Linked DNA regions of Pseudobacteroides sp.. The protein of the gene in region 1 interacts with the protein of each later gene in a pairwise test. Links are inferred from orthologs where the notes say so. Each region holds a gene or a part of one and is shown on either strand. Other genes may lie near its edges.

Region 1 (3,110 bases):
TTTAATCTCATAATGATACTCCCCCTCCGAGATTAAGCAAAAATCCCTTAACTATCTCTAAATCACTTTTTAATACCAGACATGCTGCAATTATGTACTTCCGGTTTCTTTCAACAGTCCTCTCACTGACGTCTATATTGCTTAATATGTCCTTGACCGGAAGATTTTTCTTATCCATCAGTCTGGCTAACATATTTTTATCGGATGTGATAAACTTCGCAATCCTAATGCAACTTACCCGAGCATCCTTATGCTTTGGACCATGGCTTATCAGATCTTCAAACCTGATATCAAAATGGCCCAATTCCCTTTTGAATTGCTCGATTTCCGATCTTGTTTCAACCTGATCGAAATGTACAATCATGGAATCATTCTCAATGAAATTCATTCTTTGATCCTCATTTGACAAGTAATTTGTAATAGGTATAACATTTTTATGCTTAAGCTCTTTCTTAAGATAGTTTTTTACACGACGATCAATAACCAGCTCCGCAAAAGTCAAAAAGTGGGCATTTTTATTGACTTCATAGCATTCAATTGCTTCGTTGAAAGCAATAAGCCCTATGCTGTATTCTTCTGAATTATGTGTATCAATGTATTTTTTTGAAGCTTTTGAAACGCATTTTAAAATAAACGGCTTGTAATCCTCAATAAACAATTCTTTAAGCTGACTGTTGCCAAGCTTTATTTCTTTTATCGTTTCATTTAGCGAACCGGTTTTATTTTTCTTGCTTCTCTTTATACCAAACACTTATTACACCCCTTTAATATATGGTTTCCATGCTTTAGCATATTTTGTGACGGGGTTGATAAAATAATTTTGACTATATGGGATTTATTTTGAATTTTTCTAGTCGATGGACCTAATAACCAGAAGTAAGCCCTTATCTATTGATATTTCTGCAATATCTTCAATAAATTCGTTGCTAACTCCTCTAGATGAGCCAAGTTTTAGACTTTGGTTTTCCAAAGGATATAAAAGCCCCTTGGAAGTTATACCTTCTACACTTTCAGATAGGGAAAGAATGGTGAGCTTCATTTTGTTTTCATTCTTAAGAATTATGTGGTCTTTTACCAGCTGTATTTCATTTCGTTCATTTGCTATTATACAATTGATATTTTTATCTGCCATCTTTTTTAACAAAAAGATATTTGAAAGGGAATGATCAAAGCGAGTACCCAGGCATCCAAGTAAAACTACCGATCGGGCACCCCTTTCCAAAGCGTATTCCAATGCAAGCTCGGAATCGGTCATATCCTTTTGGGAAGGATACCTTAGAAAACTTATTCCTGCATCTTTGAAATAATCAAAATCCTCTTTAAAAATTGAATCAAAATCTCCCATCATTATATCAGGAAAAATGCCGAGCTTCCGAAGATGCTTCGCACCCCCGTCAACTCCTATAACTATTTGGCTGTCTTCAAAGTATCTTTTATGGTAATCATAATCCTCAATGCTTCCGCTACAGACTATGACAGCTTTCATTTTGCCTCCTTGTAAGAATCCTCTCGGAGAATCTTTATCATTTGTTCCATATCAGGTGCATTATATATGGATGATCCTGCAACTATAACATTTGCTCCGGCTTCAGTTACTTTGTATATGTTTTCCGGCCCTATTCCTCCGTCAACCTCTATATCTATAGTTAATCCTCTCTTTGTAATCAAACCTCTTAAGTCTCTGATCTTTTCCGTTACCGAATCTATGTATTGCTGCCCCCCAAAACCCGGGTTAACTGTCATCAAGAGAACCATATCCAATTCATCTAGAACCCATTGAATCGAGCATAAAGGAGTTGCCGGATTTAATACCGCTGCAGCCTTAACTCCTCTTTGTTTGATGCTTTGTATTGTACTATGGAGATGTTTACATGCTTCAACATGAACAGAAATTATACTGGCACCTGCATCGCAAAATTTGTCTATATACCTGTCAGGCTCTATCAGCATAAGGTGTACATCCAAAGGCAGCTTTGTATAAGGTTTGATAGCTTCTATAACCGCTGGGCCCACAGTGATGTTCGGAACAAAACATCCATCCATTACGTCTATATGTATAATGTCGGCACCCGACTTCTCCGCTCTTGCGACCTCCTCGCCAAGACTGGAAAAATCTGCCGACAAAATTGACGGTGCAATTTTAATCATTTTTCGCCCCTACTTTCTATATCTCTGGTCTTTTTGTTTCTTTAGCATGCAATAGAAATGGACGAATCTCTCATACCTTTCATTATCTATATCGCCATTAACTACCGCTTCCTTTACAACACAATCCGGCTCATTTATGTGGCTGCAACCATTGAATCTGCATCTTCCCAAATGATTTTCAAACTCCGGATAATGAAGCTCAAGGTCATTAAGCTCAACTCCTGCAAGCTCGAAAGAACTGAATCCCGGAGTATCTACCACAAGTCCTCCGTTTGGAAGATCAAAAAGCTCCGCATGCCTTGTAGTATGCCTTCCTCTTTCAATTTTGTCGCTGACCTCACCGGTCTCCATGAGTACAGATCCCGCTAATCGGTTTAGAATTGTTGACTTGCCGACTCCCGATTGGCCTGCAAAAACCGTTATTTTATCCTTTAGAATATCCATTAGCTCATCAAACCCTTCATGAGTCTTGGCACTTAAAAAGAACATCTTGTAGCCAGTATTTTCATATGCTTTTTTTACTTTTTCAACATCCTCTTCAGTACTTTTATCGATTTTATTAATCAAAATAACAGGTTTTATATCCTTGATACTTGCAGTAATAAGCATTTTATCCAATAATAAGAAATCTGGCTGCGGTGATTTGATTGCTACAACAACTACAAGCTGAGTAACATTTGCTACAGCTGGCCTGACAAGCTCCGAGGTCCGTGGCAAAATTTCCTCAATGAGCCCTGTATTCTTATCTGTATCAACTATTGAAAAAGAAACCTTGTCTCCAGGCAAGGGTATAATATCGTCTTTTCTGAAAATCCCTCTCGCCTTGCATTCAACTATGCCATAGGAGGGGGATTTTATATAATAAAATCCCCCTATCCCCTTCATTACAACACCTAAAGGCAACTTACCTACCTCCCGGAATAATCAACGTTCATATCTGAATTAGGCTTATTATCAACATA
Region 2 (3,181 bases), on another replicon or contig:
CCACAACATTGGTGTTAGCCCTCTTTAATACCTTCAGTATCTCACCCTCCGACCTTTTACCGGGAGCTGTACCCTTATTTACTCTTGCAATTACTCTATCGTTATGCATAGCTCCATGCAATGAGTGGGCAGGGATAAATACATCATCGGTATCTTCCTCATCAGGTATCACAAAACCAAACCCTTTCTCACTTCCCTGCAAACGCCCTGATACAAGGCTCATTCTTTCAGGTATACCGTATCTATCCCTGCGAGTCTTATATATCTTACCTTCCTGTTCCAACTCGGTCAAAACATTCTCAAAGTCAGCAATATCATCCTTGGGAACGTCCAATACCGCCACAAGTTCTTTAAAAAGAAGAGGTTTATAAGCATCTTCCTTCATAAAGGAAACTATTCTCTTTTTCCTGTCCTGTCTCATATCACTCATCAATAACCTAGCCCTTCCGAATATTTTTTATTTTTTATTGTTCCCCTGGCTTTTATCAATATACTTTGAAAATGGAAAATTTCCTAGACATAATAAAAACAACTACCAATAATGATAGTTGTCTTGTATAACCAGTGTAAACTCTGCAATTATCTGTTTATAAGTAACTCCAAAGCTATTGAGGTAACTAGAAACAATACCGCAGCAACAGTTGTATACTTACTTAACAAGGCATCTATTGTTCTGCCTTTGTTTTTACCGAAAAAGGTTTCGGCTCCACCTGCTATAGAACCGGATAAACCCGCTTGCTTACCTGATTGTAACAAAACTACCGCTATTAGCGAAACGGCGAACAATATATGAAATATATTCACAATAATATTTACTGCACTCATTACAAAACACCTCCATGGCAAATTGACAACTATCATTGTAGCATAAATAAAAACAAAAAACAAGCATTATATGGATTGTTTTTGATATAATTTAATTAAAATGAGGTGCTGCAAATTACTCAATAGTAGATTTGCAACACCATCTTTTTTAATGTGCTATTATTTATTCTTAAGATTGAACCATGCATCAAGGCCTGGGTACTGGCTTACACCAGCAAGTTCTTCTTCGATCCTTAATAACTGGTTGTATTTTGCAACACGGTCAGTTCTTGAAGGAGCTCCGGTCTTAATCTGACCAGCGTTTGTAGCAACAGCTATATCAGAAATTGTAGCATCTTCAGTTTCACCTGATCTATGTGATACAACTGCAGTATAACCTGCTCTGTTTGCCATTTGGATAGCATCAAGAGTCTCAGTGAGTGTACCGATCTGGTTAACTTTGATAAGTATGGAATTTCCTACTCCAAGGTCGATTCCTCTCTTTAATCTTTCAGTATTTGTAACAAAAAGATCGTCCCCTACCAACTGAATCTTAGAACCGATTGCTTCAGTAAGCATCTTCCAACCTTCCCAATCTTCCTCTGAAACGCCGTCTTCCAATGATATGATCGGGTATTTATTTGCCAAATCACACCAGAAAGCGACCATTTCTTCCTTAGTCTTCATTATGTCAGCTTTCCAGAAATAGTAACTTCCTTCCTGACCCTTTTTCTTAGCTTCTTCATACATTTCAGTAGCAGCTGCATCTATAGCAATTCTGAAGTCAGCTCCAGGCTTGTATCCTGCTTTTTCAACAGCTTCCAATATAACTTGAATTGCCTCTTCGTCAGTCTTAAGGTTAGGTGCGAATCCGCCTTCATCACCTACTGCAGTGCTGTAACCTTTGCCGCTTAATACCTTTTTCAAGTTGTGGAATACTTCCGCACACATTTGAAGAGCATGCTTGAAGCTTGTAGCACCAACAGGCATTATCATAAATTCCTGAATGTTAACACTGTTGTCAGCATGTTTTCCACCGTTGATGATGTTCATCATCGGAACTGGAAGAACCTTTGCATTTACACCGCCTATATACTGGTAAAGGCTTAATCCAAGAGCTTCAGCAGCAGCTTTTGCAGCAGCCATAGATACTCCTAAAATAGCATTTGCTCCTAATTTTTCTTTGTTAGGAGTTCCGTCCAAAGCAATCATGGCATTATCTATTGCTACCTGGTCAAACACGTTCATACCTTCAATTTCAGGTGCTATTATGTTGTTAACGTTATCAACTGCCTTCTGAACGCCTTTTCCCAAGTATCTGCTTTTATCACCATCTCTTAATTCTATAGCTTCGAAAGCACCTGTTGAAGCACCTGAAGGAACTGCTGCTCTTCCTAAAAATCCGCCTTCTGCTATTACTTCAACCTCTACTGTAGGATTACCTCTTGAGTCAAGTATTTCTCTAGCGTAAACACTTTCAATTTCTAAATACTGTTTCATTACTTAATCTCCTTCCATTCTTAAAATATAACATTAATAGAATAACTTAAGTCTTGACAATTGTAAATAATATTTTGTAAAATGCTTGTTAATTTTTTAACCGTTTTTATTATTAATTACATTTTTTTATTTTATGTATTAATGCATGAATGAAAAGTTGTTTAACATGTACACAAAAATGTAACATTGATGTTTTACATGAAAATAAAATGGTATAAATACATCATGAAAAATTAAAAATACTTATATAACTTAAAGGAGGTTTACAAGGATGAATCGTATTGTTGGAGTACAAGCACCTGATTTTAATATGGAGTGTGTGGATGGAAAAGGCGAAGATTTTTTAAATGTATCACTAGGTGACTATAAAGGAAAATGGTTGGTACTTTTCTTCTACCCATTGGATTTTACTTTTGTATGCCCCACTGAAATCACTGCTATGAGCAGAAGAATAGAAGAATTTAAAAAGGCTGGAGCTGAAGTTCTTGCAGTAAGCATAGACAGTAAATTTTCACATAAGGCATGGATCCACACCCCTGTTGAAAATGGCGGTCTTGGAAAAATTAATTTCCCAATTGCATCCGATATTACCAAAGAAGTATCTCAAAAATATGGTGTCCTCATTGAACAAGCAGGAATTGCATTAAGAGGCTTGTTTATCATTGATCCTGACGGTGTCGTAAAATATTCTGTTGTTCATGATCTAAATATTGGAAGAAGCGTAGATGAAACGCTGAGAGTATTACAAGCACTGCAATCAGGTGGCTTATGCCCTATCGACTGGCACCCGGGCGATAAACTTCTTTAGGTATTTCCTAAACATAAAAATCCCCCCTAAAGTTTATCCTATTTCTTCATATTATATAGGAAATTTTAG

Evidence for each region.
Region 2: the proteins of rpe (region 1) and eno interact in binary tests that used the Escherichia coli proteins (3 or more experiments, as listed by UniProt). The link is inferred for Pseudobacteroides sp. from one-to-one orthologs.

The regions. Positions count from the first base shown.
Region 1 is NZ_DATCTU010000011.1:44,570-47,679, forward strand. The notes cover bases 316-3,089. They hold rpe (ribulose-phosphate 3-epimerase), read right to left. Parts: upstream 2,149-3,089; coding sequence 1,483-2,148; downstream 316-1,482. Other genes in these bases: sigI (RNA polymerase sigma-I factor), read right to left, coding at 316-751; VIO64_RS03250 (thiamine diphosphokinase), read right to left, coding at 851-1,486; rsgA (ribosome small subunit-dependent GTPase A), read right to left, coding at 2,158-3,051; pknB (Stk1 family PASTA domain-containing Ser/Thr kinase), read right to left, coding at 3,057-3,089. Also shown: VIO64_RS03240 (anti-sigma-I factor RsgI family protein), read right to left, coding at 1-11; more of sigI, read right to left, coding at 8-315; more of pknB, read right to left, coding at 3,090-3,110. UniProt on the Escherichia coli protein: Catalyzes the reversible epimerization of D-ribulose 5-phosphate to D-xylulose 5-phosphate.
Region 2 is NZ_DATCTU010000113.1:11,985-15,165, forward strand. Bases 145-2,989 are described here. They hold eno (phosphopyruvate hydratase), read right to left. Parts: upstream 2,305-2,989; coding sequence 985-2,304; downstream 145-984. Other genes in these bases: rnr (ribonuclease R), read right to left, coding at 145-430; secG (preprotein translocase subunit SecG), read right to left, coding at 580-825; VIO64_RS18635 (peroxiredoxin), read left to right, coding at 2,576-2,989. Also shown: more of rnr, read right to left, coding at 1-144; more of VIO64_RS18635, read left to right, coding at 2,990-3,112. UniProt on the Escherichia coli protein: Catalyzes the reversible conversion of 2-phosphoglycerate (2-PG) into phosphoenolpyruvate (PEP). It is essential for the degradation of carbohydrates via glycolysis.